DNA from 3 places in the Leisingera sp. ANG-S5 genome. Region 3 is predicted to be linked to each of the others. Evidence: riboswitches for the same ligand, from Rfam matches in the RefSeq annotation. Region 3 holds a riboswitch; each other region holds the start of a gene.
The links. A riboswitch is a leader RNA that binds a small molecule or an ion and turns the genes downstream of it on or off. The one in region 3 is predicted to bind cobalamin.
Positions count from the first base shown of each region.

Region 1: it holds a riboswitch for cobalamin, as region 3 does, so the genes downstream of both, RA25_RS12135 (DUF4198 domain-containing protein) here and RA25_RS04270 (hypothetical protein) in region 3, are expected to answer to the same signal.
Region 2: it holds a riboswitch for cobalamin, as region 3 does, so the genes downstream of both, RA25_RS14065 (DUF1636 family protein) here and RA25_RS04270 (hypothetical protein) in region 3, are expected to answer to the same signal.

Region 1 is NZ_JWLH01000007.1:30,017-36,595, forward strand. Features, by position in the region: gene RA25_RS12125 (ABC transporter substrate-binding protein) at 1-103, opposite strand, end outside; gene RA25_RS12130 (TonB-dependent receptor plug domain-containing protein) at 107-1,990, opposite strand; cobalamin riboswitch at 2,151-2,359, opposite strand; cobalamin riboswitch at 2,638-2,852, shown strand; gene RA25_RS12135 (DUF4198 domain-containing protein) at 2,996-3,781, shown strand; gene cbiM (cobalt transporter CbiM) at 3,792-4,409, shown strand; gene RA25_RS12145 (hypothetical protein) at 4,406-4,990, shown strand; gene cbiQ (cobalt ECF transporter T component CbiQ) at 4,987-5,775, shown strand; gene RA25_RS12155 (energy-coupling factor ABC transporter ATP-binding protein) at 5,762-6,412, shown strand.
Region 2 is NZ_JWLH01000009.1:43,334-49,912, forward strand. Features, by position in the region: gene cobN (cobaltochelatase subunit CobN) at 1-3,225, opposite strand, end outside; gene cobW (cobalamin biosynthesis protein CobW) at 3,369-4,403, opposite strand; gene RA25_RS14065 (DUF1636 family protein) at 4,406-4,816, opposite strand; cobalamin riboswitch at 4,914-5,123, opposite strand; gene cobO (cob(I)yrinic acid a,c-diamide adenosyltransferase) at 5,175-5,810, shown strand; gene glpD (glycerol-3-phosphate dehydrogenase) at 5,897-6,579, opposite strand, start outside.
Region 3 is NZ_JWLH01000002.1:138,825-145,403, reverse strand. Features, by position in the region: gene RA25_RS04280 (alpha/beta hydrolase family protein) at 1-658, opposite strand, end outside; gene RA25_RS04275 (TetR/AcrR family transcriptional regulator) at 729-1,349, shown strand; cobalamin riboswitch at 1,368-1,590, shown strand; gene RA25_RS04270 (hypothetical protein) at 1,698-2,102, shown strand; gene RA25_RS04265 (protein-tyrosine phosphatase family protein) at 2,157-2,672, opposite strand; gene RA25_RS04260 (DNA polymerase III subunit gamma/tau) at 2,853-4,709, shown strand; gene RA25_RS04255 (hypothetical protein) at 4,685-5,083, shown strand; gene RA25_RS04250 (YbaB/EbfC family nucleoid-associated protein) at 5,094-5,438, shown strand; gene RA25_RS04245 (GNAT family N-acetyltransferase) at 5,502-6,005, opposite strand; gene recR (recombination mediator RecR) at 6,141-6,579, shown strand, end outside.

The DNA.
Region 1 (6,579 bases), on a different contig from region 3:
GCTGGTCGGTGCAGAGGTTCATCGACACCACGCGTGACGGCCCGGCAAAGGCGCCGGTGGCGGCCCACAAAAGGGCCAGGGCTATGCCGGGCAGCCAGCACATGGATCAGAACGAGGCCCGCACGCCGACATAGGCGGCGCGGCCGCGTTTGGCGTAGCCCCAGACGTCCGCGTAGTCCTCGTCAAACAGGTTGGTGACACGCCCGGTCAGCACCACGTTATCCGTCAGCTCATACTCAGCAGCCACATCAACGGTGGTGTAATCCGGCAGCTCAGCTGTGGCAAAGGAGCCAAAGAACTGGCTGTCCCAATTACCTGCCACATGCCGGATGTCCGCGGTGACAGAGCCGCGGCCATTGAAAGTATCCAGTGTGGCACTCAGCAGAAGCTCGTGCTCCGGGCGGCGGATCTCGACCGAGCCATCGGGGTTGGTGGCGTCCAGATAGGTGTAGCACAGACGCAGATCGAGGTATTCGCTGGCTTCCAGGCTTGCTGCCAGCTCAACACCCTTGCGGTCGCTGTCACCGGCTTGGTTGCGGTAGGAGAACGTGGTTGCGTTCACCATGTAGCTCTCGATCTCGCCTGTCAGCGTCTCGTCGAAATAGGTCACATCAACCAGGCCGCGCCCTTGAAGGAACGGCACCTCAATCCCGAAATCGAAGCTGCGATTTTCCTCCGGCTGCAAGTTCGGATTGCCGAGATAGGTGGTGGAGCCGAATGTGCTGTTGGCAAACAGCTCAAAGTAAGAGGGGTTCACAACACCGGTTCCAGCCGAGCTGTGCAGGCGCACACCGCTGTCTGCAAAAGTGTAAGAAGCACTGGCGGTCCAGCTGGTGGCGTCTTCGAATACGCTGTTGTTGTCGTGGCGCACCCCGAGCTGCAGGTCCAGGCCGTTGGCAAAGCTGCCGCGGTATTCCAGGGCAATCGAATTGGTTTCGCGCGCAAAGGCCGGGTTGGAACTGCTGGAGTCCTTTTCCCATTCCAGCATCGCGTTAAGAAGGTGGTCTGCTTGATCCGCTAACTGCCCGTCCAGGCCGAAGCTCAGCAGGTACTTTGCTGCTTCCGTTTTGGTCTCGGTCGGGGTGCCGCCATTGAAGGACCGGTCAAAGTCAGTGCGTTCGATTGACAGGCGGTGTTTCAGGCGGCCGCCCAATGTGTCCAGTTCAGCATAGACTTGCGCCAGTTGCTCATCCCGGTCACTGAATTGCGTCGGATCATCCACGACATAGCTAGCCGCATCCGTTGCGGTGAAGGAGGTGCGGTCGCTGTCATAGCGTTCATCCGACGTGCGGAAGTTGAAGCCAAGTTTCAGCCGGTCGGTGACCAGGTAGTCGCCTTTCAATTGCAGTGTATTGCGGCGGATGCCGTCTTCTTCACCGCCATCGCCCGAGGTGTCATAGCCGTCGTCATTGTCATGGGCGAAGCTGAAGGCGATACCGCCGCGCTCGGTCCGCGACGAAACTCGGGCCGAGGCCCGGTAGCCGTCGGACCCCGCTTCCGCGCTGCCGCCGTATTCCGTGCCGATGCCACCGGACTTGGTGATGATGTTGATCACACCGGCGGAGGCGTTGGAGCCGTAGAACACCGACTGCGGGCCGCGCAGGACTTCGATCCGCTCGATATTGGCAGTGTCCAGGCCGGACAGAATGTACTCGCTGTCACCGCCCGAGGCTTCGACGCCGTCGATCAGGATCAGCGTGTGATTGGCTTCGGCACCGCGGATGCGGACCTGGGTAAAACTGTCGCCGGAGCCGTTCACCATCAGGCCGGGGACCGAACGCAGCGCGTCCCGGACGGTGGTGATACCGCGATCTTCGATTTCTTCGCTGGTCAGGACTGAGACTGAGCGGCCGTATTTTTGGGCCTCGACCGGCGTGAAGCCGCCGGAGACGATGATCTCCCCCAGATCGGTGACTTCTTCATCCTGAGCGGTTGCGATTACAGGGGCGGCGGCCAGGGCGGCGGCCAGGGACAGGCTTGCCTTGCGCATATTCCATTCCTCCCGGCCCACGCAGCAAGCACAGGCCAAGCGGCTGCCCATACCTGGCAGCATGTTCATAATTTTGGTCTTTGGAAGGCAATGCCCCCGCAGACGGTGAAAACTGCCACCACTACGGAAGGTCCGTTATCTTCGGCGCGCCCCGCACCGCGATAGGGTGATCATCCTGGCAGGTCTCCTGACTTGCGGGTCGAGGCTTTGCTGCGCCTTCCCGCCCCTTGGGGCAGTGGCATACCGCAGCATTGCTCTCCGCTCACAGTTGCGGGGGCAGTCACGGATTCGGCGCCTGTTGGCTACACCTCACCGTGTTCCCTTTTAACCGGGTGGTCTCCCAGCCGGACCAGAATGGTCGGGACTTAGGCAAACTGAACTTATTCTGTCAAGCGGGAGAATTCGCAACCTGAGTAGAAATGGCCTTGGGCTGGCATCCATATCGCCGAATTTGCCTTTCCAATTTTTCAAGTGACGATGATTGATTACGCATACAAAAAACTTCGAAAGGCAGCGGTGTTTCCCCGTTCCTCTGATAGGAACATGCCTGCCTATTGATCCCTGCAGCACTGCAGGAGAAAAACCATCGGCACCGGACGGCCAAGTGAACAGAACATGATTCTCTTGACTCAGAAATTCCGGTTTGCCATTCAGCCAAGGTGACCGGTTCCGCGAGTGTTTCAATGCGCAGCGGAAGAAATAGGGAACACGGTGCGGCGTACCCAAAAGGGACCAAATCCGTGACTGCCCCCGCAACTGTGAGCGGTGAGTGACGCTGAATACGCCACTGGGAACATCCCCGGGAAGGCCAGCCGAGCCAGGACCCGCGAGTCAGGAGACCTGCCGGACACGGGGACTGAGGCTCCGCTTGCGGGGTTACTGCCCTTTTCCACCGGACGCCGGGGTGCGCGTCTGGCGCGTGTGCCGTTCAGGCGTTTCCGTGCCGCTACTCCCCGTTGTTCATTCCTGATTGCAGGTGCGCCTGTATCGTCGAATGAGGACGAAATGAAACTGAACTACCTGGCCGCTGCTCTGGCCGTTTCCCTGCCGGTTACCGCTTCGGCGCATTTCCAGCTGAACTACACTGAACAAGCGCTGATCGAAAAGCCCGGCGACGTGCCGATGGGCCTGGTGTTCTGGCACCCGATGGCCAACGGCCATGCGATGGACATGGGCAAGCCGGAAGAGTTTTTCATGATCCACAAAGGTGAAAAGACCGACCTGTCGGACCGCCTGGAACCCGCCACCTTCAAAGGGGCTGAAAACGAAGCTTCGGCTTACAAGGCCTCGGTCCCGGTCAAGCGGTCCGGCGACTATGTCGTGGTGACGGTCCCTTCGCCTTACTACGAGGAAAGTGAAGACATCTATATCCAGCAGATCTCCAAGGTCGTGCTGAACCGCAACACGCTGCCCACAGACTGGGACCAGCCGGCTGGCCTGGCGACCGAGATCCTGCCGCTGAACAAGCCCTATAACGTCATCGTAGGCTCCACCTTTTCCGGTCAGGTTTTGGCGGACGGCAAGCCGGTTCCGGGTGCCGAGATCGAAGTCGAGTTCATGGCGTCGGAGCCGGATCTGGAAAAATTCTCAACCACTGATCCCACCGTGGGTGAGATGCCGGGCGGCGCAATTGTTGCCATCGCCGACCAGAACGGCGTTTTTTCCTTTGGCATTCCGAAAGCAGGCTACTGGGGCTTTGCGGCACTCGGGTCCGGTCCGGCGACCGAGCACGACGGCAAGGAACTCAGCCAGGATGCTGTTCTGTGGATCCACGCAGAAGAGCTGAAGTGAAAGTAGACCGATGCATATCGTAGACGGCGCACTGTCGAACCCGGTTGTGATCGGCGGCGCGGTTGCCGCCGTCGGCGGTATTGCCATGGGTCTGCGCAACCTGCCGCTGGAGCGAATTCCTGCGGCAGGTGTTCTTTCGGCCAGTTTCTTTGTGGCCTCCTTGATCCATGTCCCGATCGGGCCCAGTTCGGTTCACCTGATCCTGAACGGGCTTGCCGGGCTGGTGCTGGGCTGGGCCGCATTCCCGGCTTTGTTTGTCGGGCTGCTGTTGCAGGCGGTCTTCTTTGGCTTCGGCGGGCTGACCGTGCTGGGCGTGAATGCGGTGAATATTGCCCTGCCTGCTGTTCTGGTCGGCCTGATGTTCCGGCCGCTGGTGGCGCGCGGCTCGCCGCTGCAAGGGGCGATCTGGGGCGGCATTGGCGGCGGTGCAGCAATTGCCCTCACGACCCTCGCAGTTGCAGTATCGCTGATGCTGTCCGGTGACGAGTTCATCCTTGCCGCCAAGCTTGTGTTCTTTTCCCATATCCCGGTGATGCTGATCGAGGCGCTGTTGTCCGGCGCCGCCATTTTCCTGGCCCGGCGGGTGAAACCCGAACTGTTTGCTGACACGAAAGGAAGCCTGGCATGATCCGCTCCTGCGTTCTGATCCTCACCCTGCTGGCACCGCTGCCGGCATTGGCGCACAATGTGATCTCTGCGGTGTTTCCATCGGGGTCGGACATTGAGGGCGAGGTCGGCTTTTCCAATGGTGATATGGCTCCGGACTTGCTGATCGAGGTTTTTGACGAAGCTGGCGGCAAACTGGGTGAAACCAGGACCGACGCTGACGGCTTCTTCCTGTTCACCCCGGCAGAACCGGTGACGCATATCTTCCGCGGTGATCTGGGCGCGGGCCATGTTGCTGAAATGATGATGGATGCGGCGGACGTCGCGCAGATCCTGGGCCAAAGCCCCAGCAAAGCAACGTCTGCAGCGGCCAGCTCCGCAGCAATCACTCCGGCCTACACGGCTGCCGGCTTGTCCGATCAGACCCGCGCTGAGCTTGCCACCATGATGCGCAACGAGTTGCGCCCGCTGCGCCTGGAGCTTACCGCGTTTAAGAACAAGTCGGATTTCCAATCCGTGCTTGGCGGCATCGGCTACATCTTTGGTCTTTTTGGTCTGGGCTTCTACATCGCCGCACGGCGCAGGATCGGTGGCAAAGCATGACTTATGTCCTGACTGGCGATGAAAAACCGCTCAGCGGCATCGGTGCCTTCCGCGCCAAGGTCACCGCGCTTGACCCGCGGATGCGCATCGTAATGACCGCGGTCTATGCCGTTGTGGTGGTCTCCCTTAGCAACCTTTGGGTGCTGTCAGCTGCGCTTGGCCTGTCGATGTGGCTACTGGCTTTCTCCGGGCTGCCGCCCCGGAAGACGCTGAAGCGGATGGCGATGATGGACAGTTTCATCATCTTCATGCTGGTGCTGCTGCCGTTCACTGTTCCGGGCACCCCAGTCCTTTCTGTTTGGGGGCTGGAGGCGAGCTGGGAAGGCCTGCGGCGCGCGGCCGAGATTGCCCTGACCGCAAATGCCGTCATCCTGGCGGTCATGACGCTGGCCGGGTCCATGGAGCCCGTGACGATGGGACATGCTCTCTTTGCCCTCAAGACGCCGGAGCGGCTGGTGCATCTGATGATGTTCACTATCCGCTACATCGATGTCCTGCGCGAGGAATACCAGCGCCTGAGCACCTCGATGAAGCTGCGCGGCTTCCGCCCCGGCACCAACTGGCACACCTACCGCAGCTACGGCTATCTGGTGGGGATGATGCTGGTGCGCGCCATTGAACGGTCGGAACGCATTCTGGCGGCGATGAAATGCCGGGGCTTCTCCGGCCGTATCATCCTCCTGGAAGACTTCCGCCTGCGCAGGGCGGACCTGTTGTTTGCCGCGGCACTTACCGCCGCCCTTGCCGCCCTGATCTGGGCAGAGGCCTTTTATGCCGCTTCTTGATCTGAATGATATTCATTTTGCCTACCCTGGGCTTGATCCGGTGCTGGAAGGCGCCTCGATGAAGCTCAATGCGGGAGAACGGCTGTCGATTGTCGGACCAAATGGAGCAGGGAAATCCACGCTCCTAAAAATCATCATGGGATTGATTGCACCCGATAGCGGTTCTGTCACAGCATTCGGAAAACCTTGCAACAGCGAACCGGATTTTCACGAAGTGCGCCGCCGTGTGGGGTTCGTTTTCCAGGACGCCGATGACCAGCTGTTCTGCCCGACTGTGGCCGAAGATGTCGCCTTCGGCCCGCTGAACCTAGGCAAGTCCAAGCAGGAAGCCCTGGCGGTGGTTGATGCAATACTGTCACGCCTGCGGCTGATGCACCTGCGTGACCGGGTCACCCACAAGCTGTCGGGCGGTGAGAAACGGCTGGTGACGCTGGCCACGGTTCTGGCAATGGAACCGGAAGTGCTCATACTCGATGAGCCGACCAACGCGCTGGATCCAGAAAATTATGCACGGCTGGCTGAGATTCTGAAAGAGCTTGACCAGGCGGTTCTGCTGGTCAGCCATGATCCTGAGTTCCGTGAACAGATTGCTCCAACAGGGTATCACCTGATGGAGCGGACACTTACAAGGGTATAGCGGTTTTTTGGCTGAACAGGGCTTTAGCACACACGCTTCCTGCTAAAAAACCGCCGCTCCTGGTTAGCCATGCTGCGAATGCGGCCAATATCCGCAAAGTCCGGTCCCTGATCCGTCTCTGATCAACCTATGCTGCAACGCCGATCAATGGCCGCGTTGAACGCCGC
Region 2 (6,579 bases), on a different contig from region 3:
TGCCATGATCGAGTTGCGCCGTGTGCTCCAGAGGCCTGCATCAAACAGGGCGCGGAAGCGGTCACGCATGGCGGCGAGCGCTTCGGGGTTTTCGTGCTCCATGAACGCCACCAGATCGTCGCGGCCCAGGGTGGCCTCGAAGTAGAGGTCGAACAGATGCGGCTGCACCACCTGGGCCAGATGCGCGAAGGCAGCCATGTGATCGAGCGTCGCGGCGATTTCCGCCGCGCCGCGGAAGCCGTGACTCATCATTGAGGTGGCCCAGTCCGGATTGGCGGCGCGGGCGCGGGTGACGCGGGCGATTTCTTCGCCCAGGGAACGTGCCTGCGGCTTGTCGGGCCGTGTGGCGTCGAGGTGGTAGAGCGCCGGTGTTGCTTGGCCGATGCGCGCCATTGCGGCGGCAAAGCCGGCCTCATGCGCGGCGTAATCAGACGCGACCAGCAGGTCGGTTTCCGGCAGGTCCTGCAGGTGCACAAAGCTGTCGGCGCCCTGCAGGCGGGTTTCCAGCGCTTCGCGGGCGTCGGTGATTGCGCCCTTGGCGTCGATCGCATGGGAGGAGGCATTCAGCCAGGCCTCGCCCGCCGCCTGGCGCGCTGCATCGGTGTAGTCATCCAGATGCGGGTTCATCGACAGGCCGTACTGGCCCGGTTTGGGGCCGAAGACGCGCGGGGTCTCGGTGAGATAGGGGTTGTCGGCCTGGGTTTCCTCGCGGCCCGCCAGTGCGGCAGCGGCACTTTCGAACATCTGGGCAAGGCCCGGGAAGACGTCGCGGAACAGGCCGGACACCCGCAGGGTCACGTCGATGCGCGGGCGGTTCAGCATGGAGAGCGGCAGCACCTCGAAACCGGAGACGCGCTCGGAGCCTTCGTCCCACTTGGGTGCCAGCCCTGCCAGATGCAGCGCCATCGCGAACTCCTCACCCGCGGTGCGCATGGTGGCGGAGCCCCAGAGGTCGATCACCAGCCCCTTGGGCCAATCGCCGTGGTCCTGAAGGTGGCGGCGCAGCAGCTCTTCCGCCAGCTTGACCCCTTGCGCATGCGCCGCCCGCGACGGCACCGCCCGCGGGTCGGTGGTAAAGAGGTTGCGCCCCGTCGGGATCACATCGGCGCGGCCGCGGAAGGGCGAGCCGGAGGGGCCGGGAGTGACGATCTTGCCGTCCAACGCGGCGATCAGCCCGGCGCGCTCCTCTGCCCCGCATTGGCCGGTGCCAAAGATGTGCAGACCCTCGCCGTACTGGCTTTCCTTGATGTCGCAGACAAAGGCGTCGATGCGGGTGATTGCCTCAGCCGGTGACGTATCCGGCGTCAGGCCAAGGTCGGCTTCGACGCCGGTGCCTTGCGCCTCTGCCCGGATGTCGCCGATCAGCCGGTCGCGGCGGGCCGGGTCCAGGCCGTCTGCGGTGGAGTATTCATCCAGCAGGCTTTCGAGCCGCGCCATGCCCTCGGGCAGGTTGGTCTGCGCCAGCGGCGGCGGCAAGTGGCCGATGGTCACGGCGCCGATGCGGCGTTTGGCCTGGGCGGCCTCGCCCGGGTCGTTGACGATGAACGGGTAGGCGACGGGCAGCGGGCCGGTCAGCACCTCGGGCCAGCAGGCGCCGGAGAGGGCGACTGCCTTGCCCGGCAGCCATTCCAGGGTGCCGTGGGCGCCGATGTGCACGAGGGCGTCGGTTTGGTCGCGCAGCCACAGGTAAAAGGCGACATAGGCATGGCGCGGGGTGCGGTCGAGGTCGTGGTAATCATCGACGCGAGTTTTCACTTCGCCGCGTTCGGGCTGCAGGGCGATCAGGGCGTTACCTGCCCGCAAGGCCTTGAAGTGAAAGGCGCCGTCGCGGCAATCGGCGTCTTCTTCCGGGCTGCCCCAAGCCTCAGTCAGGGTGTTTTGCAGGTCTTGCGGCAGCGTGGAGAGGGCCTGGCGGTAGTCCTCCAGCGGGACGCTGAGTGTTTCCTCCATCAGCCGCAGACCGGTGTTTTCCAGCGCTTCGACGGCGTAGCCCTGGGCCGCCAGTTCGTGCAGGATCTCGTCGCAGGAGGCCAGCGCGTCGAGGCCGACGGCATGGGCCAGGTTGTGGTCGCGGCCGGGATAGGTGGACAGGATCAGGGCCAGACGCTTGTCCGCATTCGGCAGTTTGGCGAGGCGCAGCCAGCCTTCCACGCGGTCCACGGCAGATTTGATGCGGTCTGCATCAGCCCGGTGGGCGAAGCGGGAATATTGCAGGTCCGGGTCTTTCTTGCCCGGCGACTTGAAGCTGACGACGCCGGCAAAGATGCGTCCGTCGACCTCGGGCAGCACCACGTGCATGGCGAGGTCAGCGGGGGAAAGGCCGCGGTCTGCCTCGGCCCAGTCTTTCTTGCGTGCGGTGGAGAGGGCGACCTGGAACACCGGGCAGCCGGTGGCGGAGAGCGGCGAGGCGCTGCCGTCGGTGCCTTGGGCGGAAAACGCAGTGGCGTTGATGATGGCTGCCGGGCTCAGCGAGGGCAGTTTTTCGCGCAGCCAGTCCGCGGCAGTGGGCGCCTTGAGGCTGGCGGCAAAGGCGCCATAGGCCGCATAGCCGCGGGCGCGGAGCTCCTCGATCATGGCATCCACCGGGGCGGTGTCGGCAGCGGTGAGGTAGGAACGGTAGAAGCTCACCAGCACCAGCGGTTTGTCCTGCGGCGGCAGGTCCGCAAGCACGCCTTTAGCTGGGTCGTAGAAGCCGTGTTCGGGTGTGGTCTTGAGGCCCAGAACCGGGCCTGCGTAGAGACCGGCCGCCAGCGAAAGCTGTGCAAGCGCCGCCTGAGCAGCGACGGCGCCGCCGGCGTCGCACAGGGATTGCAGGCGGCGCAGGGTGGAGACTGGCAGGGTGGACAGCTCATCCAGCCGCGCATCCTCGCGGCCGTCTGCTGGCAGGATTGCCAGCGCGAAGCCCTTGCGCCGGGCAAGGTCCTGCAGGGTGGCGAGACCGTAGGACCAGTAGCTTTCGCCGCCAATCAGGCGGACGAGGACGCCCTTGGCGCCTTCCAGCGTCTGTTCCGCGTAGACGTCGACCGACAACGGGTGCTTGAGCGCCACCAGGTTGGCGAGGCGCAAGCTGGGCAGTTTGCCGTCCGCGCGGTGCCAGCCCGCCGCAAAGGCGCCGAGGTCGCTGTCGGAGAAGGACAGCACCACAAGGTCCGCGGGCGTCTGCCCGAGGTCTTGCGGGGTGTCGGTCTCGTCAAGGCCGTGGCTTTCGCGGAAGACGACGTGCATGGGTCAGGCCCTTTCGGAAAGAAGAGCAGAGGGCAGTGCCCGGCCTCGGGAGGAAGCGAAGCGCCCTCCCGTGTGGGAGGTCGGGCGCTGCCCGGCGTTACCGCCGGGCGAAACGTTTGAAGTTTCGCCTTGGGGCATCAGCTTCAGGCCCCCAGCTCGGCGCGGATGGCCTGTTCGTCGATGTCGTCATGCTCGGCGATGACCACCAGGGCGGTCTTGCGCGGCTGCGCACCCCAGGGCTGATCATACTGGGCGCGCAGGCGCTCGCCCACGGCCTGAACCAGCATCCGCATCGGTTTTCCCTCCACCGCGACATAGCCTTTGACGCGCAGGATATTGCGCTCGCGGGCGAGTTTCACGATAGCATTCTGCAGCGCTTCCGGGTCGGAGACTTCGCCCATTTCGACAACGATGCTTTCAAAATCGTCATGCTCGTGGTCGTGGTGGCCGTCGTGGTGGCTGGGGCGGGCCTCCAGATCGTCTTCGGCAGCGGCGTTCAGGCCCAGGATGATGCGCGGGTCGATGACGCCTTCGCTCATCGGCAGGATCGGCAGCTTGCGCGGCGCTTCTGCCTCGATCACCGCGCGGGCCTTCTCGACGCCTGCGTCGCCGGCCAGGTCGGCCTTGGACAGCAGCACGATGTCGGCGCAGGAGACCTGGTCTTCGAAGACTTCCGACAGCGGGGTTTCGTGGTCCAGGCTCTCATCTGCTTCGCGCTGGGCGGCAACCGCGTCCAGATCGGGGGCGAACTGGCCCTTGGCGACGGCCTCGGCATCGGCCAGCGCAATCACGCCGTCCACGGTGATACGGGAGCGGATGGCGGGCCAGTCGAAGGCCTTGAGCAGCGGCTTGGGCAGCGCCAGACCGGAGGTCTCGATCACGATGTGATCGGGCTTTTCCGGCAGGTCCATCAGTTGTTCGATGGTGGGGATGAAGTCATCCGCCACGGTGCAGCAGATGCAGCCGTTGGCCAGCTCCATGATGTTCTCCGCCGGGCAATTTTCATCGGCGCAGGATTTCAGGATGTCGCCGTCCACACCGGCGGTGCCGAATTCATTGACCACAACCGCCAGGCGCTTGCCCTGCGGGTTCTGCATCAGGTGGCGGATCAGGGTGGTCTTGCCCGCACCGAGGAAGCCGGTGATGACGGTGACGGGGATCTTGTTGAGGTCGCTCATGTTTACTCCTCGGAGAAGAACTTGGCCGGCGGGATGCGGGCAACGGATTGCTTGCGGAAGGTCTGCGGGCGCTCGCGCCACGGCACAACACCGTCGGCGGTGGCGGCATAGGCTGCGGCGCCTTCCAGAATTTCGGGGACGTGCTGGTCCGGGTCGAGGTCGCCGTAGACATAGGTCCAGCGTTCTTCGCCGCCGACCAAGGCCACGGCGCAGCCGCGCTTGCAGGAGGACAGGCATTCGACGCCGCGCAGGCGAACGCCTTCGGGCATTCCGGCTTCTTCCAGGGCTGCGTGCAGGATGGCGCCGGGGCGGGCGGCCTCCGGGTCGGCGCCCTCGCGGCGGCAGGTGAGGCAAACGGTCAGCGTGACCGGTCCCTGGGTGCTGGCAGTCTTGCCTGCCATATCGTCAGCCATCAGCGCGTCTCCTGTCGCGGCAGGGCGTGCGGGATGGCCAGAAAGGAACTGTGTCGTGCCAGTCCCTCACCCGGTCGCAGAACACCCCGTCTGCCCGTTGATCTCTCTCTAGCTGGCAGGTCTCCCGGCTTGCGGATGCCAAGGCGCTCAGGCCTTGCCGGCCATCCTGCCTTCCCGGGACGTATTCCCAGTGGCATGGCGGCCTCATCCGGTCACGGTCGCGGGGGCGGCTGTGCTTGAGCCTTGGCAAGGCCTTCACATTCCCTCTTCGCCTGTTTTCACAGGAACCAGCTGAACCCCCTTGCGCTATGGCGGGCTTCTTTGTCAAGACATGGGGTCAAACAGCTGGAGAGCCCCCATGAGCGAAAAGTCCGAAACCGGCATTTCAGAAGAAGAAGCCGCCCGTCACGCCTCAAAGATGGCCAAGAAGAAGGCCGCGCGCGACCGGATGATGAAGACCAAGGAGGGCGAGAAGGGCCTGATCATCGTTCACACCGGTCCGGGCAAGGGCAAGTCCTCGTCCGGCTTCGGCATGATCATGCGCTGTATCGCCCATGGGATGCCATCTGCGGTGGTGCAGTTCATCAAGGGCGCCTGGCAGACCGGCGAGCGCACCCTGATCGAGGAGAACTTCAGCGATCTGTGCCAGTTCTATGCGATGGGCGAGGGGTTCACTTGGGAAACCCAGGACAAGGCGCGCGACATCGCCGCCGCCCAGAAGGGCTGGGAGAAGGCCAAGGAGATGATCCTGGACGAGCGCAATACCATGGTGCTGCTGGACGAGATCAACATCGCGCTGCGTTATGAGTATCTGGATCTGGAGGAGGTGCTGGAGTTCCTGGTGGAGCAGAAGCCGCCGATGACCCATGTGGTGCTGACCGGCAGGAACGCCAAGGAGGAGCTGATCGAGATCGCCGATCTGGTGACCGAGATGGGCCAGATCAAACACCCGTTCCGCGCCGGCGTGAAAGCGCAAAAGGGCGTGGAGTTTTAAGAAGCTCACAAAGGTCTTTCGCCTGGCCGAAGGCCGGGCAGCGCCCGTCCCGCCCCAGTGGGACGGGACGGGCGCTGCCCTTCGCGTTATGCTGCGAGCGTTTGTGCCTTGCCTTGAATATAGGCATCCACCGCGGCGCGCTGGGCTTCATCCAGCCGCAGTCCCAGCTTGGTGCGCCGCCAAAGGTAGTCGTCTCCGGTCCGTACCCATTCGCGGGCAATTGCCCAGTCCAGTTCCCGCGCGGTGATCGTCGCCCCGAAGTCCTGCCCCATATCAGCCGCGGATTTGGCCTCGCCCAGAACCGCCCAGGCCTCGGTGCCATAGGCGCGGATCAGGCGGCGGGTCCAATAGGGCGAAAGGAACGGATAGTCCGCCGCGAGTTTGCCGCGCAGCTTTTCCACATCCGCCACCGCAAAATCGCCGCCGGGCAGGGCCACGCCTGCGGTCCAGTCCGCGGGCAGCTGCGGGAAAACCTCGCCGATTTTCGCCAGCGCCGCTTCGGCCAGTTTGCGGTAGGTGGTGATTTTGCCGCCGAAGACATTCAAGAGGGGCGCCTGTGCCTGATCCAGTGTCAGCACATATTCGCGGGTCGCCGCGGTGGCAGAGCTGGCGCCGTCGTCATAAAGCGGGCGCACGCCGGAATAGGTCCAGACAATATCCTCGCGCTTGAGCGGCTGATTGAAATATCCTGATGCAAAATCAATCAGGTAGTCCTGCTCCTTTGCGGTGCATTCCGGCGCGGTGTCCGGATCGGAGTGGTCGCTGTCCG
Region 3 (6,579 bases):
GGGGCTGCGGCAGCGTGGTGCCGGTCTCCGGCAGGTAGCTGCCCGGCGTGGTGCACCAGCGCCGCCACTGCCAGTAGACACCAGCCGGCAAGTCGGCCCCGAACCCCACCGCGCGCCCGGGCAGATAGCCCAAGGCACGGACCAGCGCCGGCACATGGCCGAACCAGAAGGCCAGCGCCAGCGCGCGGTAGGGCCAGGGATGATCGTGGTGATGCACCAAGCCGCCCGCAACCACGATCATGCGGGCGACGTCCGTCAGGCCTTCCTGCAGGGGCATCAGCATCGCCCCCAGAGAATGGCCAATCACATACATCGGCACGCCCGCATAGTGCCGCTGCATTTCTGTCCGGGCGGCTGGCTGATCCGCCAGCGCCCAATCACCCATGGTGGCCTGTGACCGGCGCGGGTGCATGCGCGCCGAGGCCCCGAAGTCCCGGTAATCGTAGGTTAGGCAAGCCATCTGCCGCTCTGCCGCCAGCCAGCGCGCGAAATGCCGGTAGTAGCCCTGCGGCACCCCGGTTGCGCCATTCAGCACCACCGCTGCCCTGGCAGGTCCCGCAGGGTGATAGAGCCGCCCGGCCAGCACCGCGTCACCAGCGGCAAAGCGCACGCCCTCCACCCGGACATCCGCGGCGTGTTCTGAATGGCTGTCGAGCATGGCACCCTCCTAGACCGATTGGTCTATTCCACCTCTGGACCAATCGGTCTAATGCTGTCAACCTGCCGTCATGACTGACGTGACGACACCCTCTGCCGCCCCGGACGGCCCCGTCCCAACCCGCGAGCGGCTGCTGCGGGCGGCCGCCGGCCTGTTCCGCAACAAGGGCTACAGCGGCACCGGCCTGGCCGAATTGCTGGCAGCGGCGGAGGCGCCGAAGGGCTCGCTCTACCACCATTTCCCGAACGGCAAATCCGATCTGGCCCTGGCAGCGGCGGACTGGGCGTCGGAGCAGATGCTGGTGCTGATCGACGCGTCTTTCACTCCTGCCCCGACGTTTCAGGAAGGCGCCAAGACGGTCTGTTACAAACTGGCGAAACTCTTTGACAAACAGGGCAAATGGAGCGGCTGCCCGGTCTCCGCCACCCTGTTCGAGGGGCCGGAGAACGAGGCCTTCCACCAGCACGCCGCCAAACTGTTTGAGGGCTGGATCACTGAAACCGCGGCCCACGCCCAGCGCCTCGGCCTGGCCGAGGCAGAGGCCCGCGCGGCTGCTGAGAATTTCTATATCCTGCTGCAGGGCGGCTGGCAGCTGGCCCGGGTGCGGCGCGATTCGGATGTGATCCGGGGGCTGCACCTTCAGATGCACAGGCCCCTCCCCGCCCATGTGCAGCCGCAGAAAAACGATTGACGACTCGAGGCGGAAGCCGCTACCGCTTGTGTCGATGGTTCCCGCGCCACAGAATCTTGTGTCCGGGATGAAAAGGGAACACGGTGCGGCCCTGCCCAGCGCAAGGCCAATTCCGCGACTGCCCCCGCAACTGTAAGCGGCGAGCGACCCCGATAGAGCCACTGGCCCCCAAAGAGGCCGGGAAGGATCGGGAAAGCTGCGACCCGCAAGTCAGGAGACCTGCCATCGAATGTGAAACTCGAACCCGGGCGGGGTGTCCGGACAGGGTCTGATGGCACCGCGGGGCTCCCGCTTTCTCATCCGGTCTCCTGTCCCCGAACCCCCGCACTACGCGCGGAGGGCGCAAACATGATGTGGACGGACAAGACGCATTTCTATGCGGCAACGGATTGCAAATACCTGGGGCGACCCTGCCCGGCGGCAGAGCGGATGATCGCCAAACTGGCCGAGGCGATGACCAAGGCCAAGCCGCTGACCCAGGAAGATTTCGAAATCACCGGCACCAGCGCGCTGGACGGATGCCCGCGCAACTGCCCGGCGCAGTTCGTGGCCAGCCACGACCGGATCCGGCTGTTCTGCGGTGTCGGAGAAGAGGCCCCGCGCGAGGGGCTGGACCGGTTTGCCGATGCGATCCTCGGCCGCGACGGCACCGGTTTTGCCGCCTCAAAACTGGACGCCCGCCCCTGCGCACTGATGGAGGCGCTGCCGAAAACGGCAGAGGCGCATCAGGCAGAGCAGATGCTGGCGCTTTAGGCCAGCAGTCAGGGCACAGAAACAAGGTTCGGCAGGCCGCACTGAGCTGCCGCCTTATTGCGGCCGGAACCCCGCGGAACGACCGGCGTAGGCCCATTCCATCTGAGCCTGCGTCTCCACCGCGCAGGGGCGCACGGCCCGCAGCCGGGCCAGCGCCTGCGCGGGATCTTCGCCGCTTTCAATCATCAGCCGCAGCACCGCCATGCCGGAGCGGCCACAGCCGCCTTTGCAATGCACCAGCACCCGGCCGCCGCCCTCCAGCGCCATTCGCGCCGAAGCGCTGGCCTTGGGCCATTTCATTGCCACCTGCCGGGATGGCACGTCGAAATCCGGCACAGGCAGATGCACCCAGCGGCAGGCCATGCTTTGAATGTCGCAGCCCAGCCGGTGACTGCCCGCTGCCGCGTGTTCCTCAGCCGTGGTCATGGAGATCACGAGCCCGGGTTTCCAGGCATTGATCCGGCCCATGTCGCCAGGGTAGTCGCCGCCCTTGCCAGGCAAGGGGCACAGCGCCAGCATCCCGCCCGCGACGGGCACCTCGTATATGGAAATGTTCACAGGCACAGGCATCTCTTGCGCCGCAGTCCCAGAGACTTCGTCAGATCGCATGCCGCCTCCTCGCGTTGCGTTCCAATTCCCACTCCCGCCCAGGGTCTTGCAAGGGGATTCTAACCGCCAAACCCGCCAAATCCAAAACCTTTTCTTGGCTGCCCGGCAGCAGCCCATCAGCGGTGGACGAACCGGCTGCGCTTGAATACCCTGCGCGGAACGCGGGACACCCGCACATCGAATCCGGCACGAGACATCATGAACGATACCCCCAGCGGCACCACCCCTTCCCAATACCAGGTTCTGGCCCGCAAATACCGGCCAGAGACCTTTGCCGATCTGGTGGGCCAGGACGCCATGGTGCGGACGCTGAAAAACGCCTTTGCCGCCGACCGGATTGCCCAGGCCTTCATCATGACCGGCATCCGCGGCACCGGTAAGACCACCACCGCCCGGATCATCGCCAAGGGTATGAACTGCGTCGGCGAGGACGGCCAGGGCGGCCCCACCACCGATCCTTGCGGCAAATGCGAGCATTGCACAGCGATCATGGAAGGCCGCCATGTGGACGTGATGGAGATGGACGCGGCCTCGCGCACTGGCGTCAATGACATCCGCGAGATCATCGACTCGGTGCAGTACCGCGCCGCTTCGGCCCGCTACAAGATCTACATCATCGACGAAGTTCACATGCTGTCGACCTCCGCCTTTAACGCGCTGTTGAAGACGCTGGAGGAGCCGCCCGCGCATGTGAAGTTCATCTTCGCCACTACGGAAATCCGCAAGGTGCCGGTGACGGTGCTGTCGCGTTGCCAGCGGTTCGACCTGCGCCGGATCGAGCCGGAGGTGATGATTGCCCTGTTGCGCAAGATCGCAACTGCCGAAGGCGCCGAAATAGCCGAGGACGCGCTGGCGCTGATCACCCGCGCTGCTGAGGGCTCTGCGCGGGATGCGACTTCGCTGCTGGATCAGGCGATTTCCCACGGCGCCGGCGAGACCACTGCCGATCAGGTGCGCGCCATGCTGGGTCTTGCAGACCGCGGCCGGGTGCTGGACCTGATGGACATGATCCTGCGCGGCGATGCGGCGGCGGCGCTGACAGAACTTTCGGGTCAGTATGCCGAGGGCGCCGACCCGCTGGCGGTGCTGCGCGATCTGGCGGAGATCACCCACTGGGTCTCAGTGGTGAAGATCACGCCTGATGCTGCCGAGGACCCCACCGTCAGCCCCGATGAGCGCGCCCGCGGCAAGGCAATGGCGGATGCGCTGGCGATGCGGGTGCTGACCCGCATGTGGCAGATGCTGCTGAAGGCGCTGGAAGAAGTGGCCGCCGCCCCCAACGCAATGATGGCGGCCGAAATGGCGGTGATCCGCCTGACCCATGTGGCTGACCTGCCCTCGCCTGAGGAGCTGATCCGCAAGCTGCAGGACACGCCCCCGCCGCCGCCCCCCGGGCCGGGCGGCCCCGGTGGCGGCATGCAGATGCAGGGAATGGGCGCCCAGGCGCTTGGCGGCACTGCGCCGCAAAGCGGCCCGGCGGGCGGCGCGCCCGGCGGCTCACCTGTGGCCCATGGCGGCGGCGGCACGGTGACAGCACTGGCGCCGCAGGTCAGCTCTGCCCTCGCCCGCTACCCGTCGTTCGAGCATGTGGTCGAACTGATCCGCACCAACCGCGATGTTAAACTGCTGGTCGAGGTCGAGACCGGCGTGCGCCTGGTTTCCTACCAGCCCGGGCGGATCGAATTCACCCCCTCGGCTCAGGCGCCGCGCGATCTGGCCGCCCGGCTTGGCTCGGCGCTGCAGAACTGGACCGGTGCCCGCTGGGTGGTCTCCATCGCGCCGGACGGCGAGGCGCCCACAATTGCCGAGGTCCGCGACGCGGCTGAGAACGCCCTGCGCGAGAAGGCGACCGCGCATCCGCTGGTGCAAGCCGTTTTAGAGAACTTCCCCAAGGCCAAAATCACCCGCATCCGCACACCGGAGGAACTGGCCGCCGAAGTTGCCGCCGAAGCCCTGCCCGAGGTGGAGGACGAATGGGATCCCTTCGAGGACGGCTGACGGCGGGCCTGACGGCCCTCTTGTTAACAATGCCGGCCACCGCCTTTGCCACCACTTGCTTTGACACAGGGGAAGCACAAGACAGCGCATGGGATGTCCTTGTGCGGCTCTCGTCCAAACCTGTTGCATTGGCCCTCTTTGCCCTTGCCGGATTCGCACTTTATAGCGGAAAGCGACTGCCGTTTTCACTCGCGGGCGCGCTGTGGGGCCTTCTGGCCTTCGTCATAGCCGTAGATAACCACGAGCTTTTCTTTGATGATAAGAAGGCCTTGGGCATAATCGAAGACTGCACCGCTTCCCCCCACTTGTTCATCGCGCTCGCAATTGCGATATGTGCGGGGATGACTTACGGCGCCCTGCGCCCCCGCACTTAGGAGAACACAGATGCTCAAAGGCCTCGGCGGTCTTGGCGACATGGCCAAGATGATGAAATCGGCACAGGAACTGCAGACCAAGATGGCGCAGATGCAGGAAGACCTGCACAACGTCATGGTGACCGGCGAGGCCGGCGCAGGCCTGGTCAAGGCAACCGCCTCCGCCAAGGGCGACCTGAAAGCCCTGGACATCGACCCGTCGATCTTCAACGGCGACGACAAGGAAGTGGTCGAGGACTTGATTCTGGCCGCGATCAAGGACGCCCAGGCCAAGGCCGCGGAAAAGGCGCAGGACGAAATGGCCAAGCTGACCGAAAGCATGGGTCTTCCCAAGGACATCAAGCTGCCGTTCTAAGAACCGGCAAGCTGAATGCAAAAGAAGGCGGCCCGTCTGGTGCCGCCTTTTTCTTTGCCCGCCTCATCCAGTCTCCAGCCGGAACTTCAAAAAACGCTGCCCCTCGTATTGCACCGCCCCGGTCTGCACCGCCCCCAGCCGTATCAGCGGCAGCAGATGGCGGCGGGTCGGCGGCAGCAGGAAGGTGACAAAGGGAATGCGCGGATCCTGGCGGGCAAACGCCAGTGCCTTGCGCGCGATTGCGGGGCCAAGGCCAAAACAGTCCGCCCGCAGCACCAGCCCGAAATCCCACTCTGCGCCTTCTTTCTGGAACCCGCCCCAGCCGAGGTAATCTTCCCCGCGCAAAAACGCCCAATGGCCCAGCCCGTCGCGCTGCCAGCAGGCCTCCTTGGCCGCCACGAAATCCCTTGCGGCGGCCTCATCCCAAGCCCCTGCCAGCAACGGCATATGCTCGGCCATCCGCGGGTCTGACATGTGGCGGGCAATCTCCTGCGGCGACACCTCCGTCAGCCGGCCAAAATACAGCTGGGGAGTTTCTCCTGCGTCTCGCGCTATCCCGTCGCCCATCCCGAACCCTCCGCCTTTGCAGGCGAGGCATACCCCTGGGCGCCGGAAAAACAAACCCCGAACATTTTACCGCGCGGCCCTTGCGCTCCGCGGTCCCGGGTGGCCTATATGGCAAGGAACCTTAAGGCCCGCGGCATGATCAAGAACTCTACCACCAACATCGAAGACCTGATTGCCCTGATGGCCAAGCTGCCGGGGCTGGGGCCGCGCTCGGCCCGGCGCGCGGTGCTACATCTGATCCGCAAGCGGGCGCTGCTGCTGACCCCGCTGGCTGACGTGATGAGCGAAGTGGCGGCGACCGCCCGCGAATGCCTCAACTGCGGCAATGTCGGCACCAGCGAGATCTGCCCGATCTGCACCGACGAGGTGCGCGGCAACGGCGAGCTGTGCGTGGTCGAGGATGTGGCCGACCTCTGGGCGATGGAACGCTCAGGCGTGTTCAAGGGCCGCTACCATGTGCTCGGCGGCACGCTCTCCGCGCTGGACGCGGTGGGCCCGGAGGATCTGCGCATCCCGCGGCTGATCGACCGCGTGGCGACCGAGGGAGTCCGCGAGGTGATCCTGGCCCTCAATG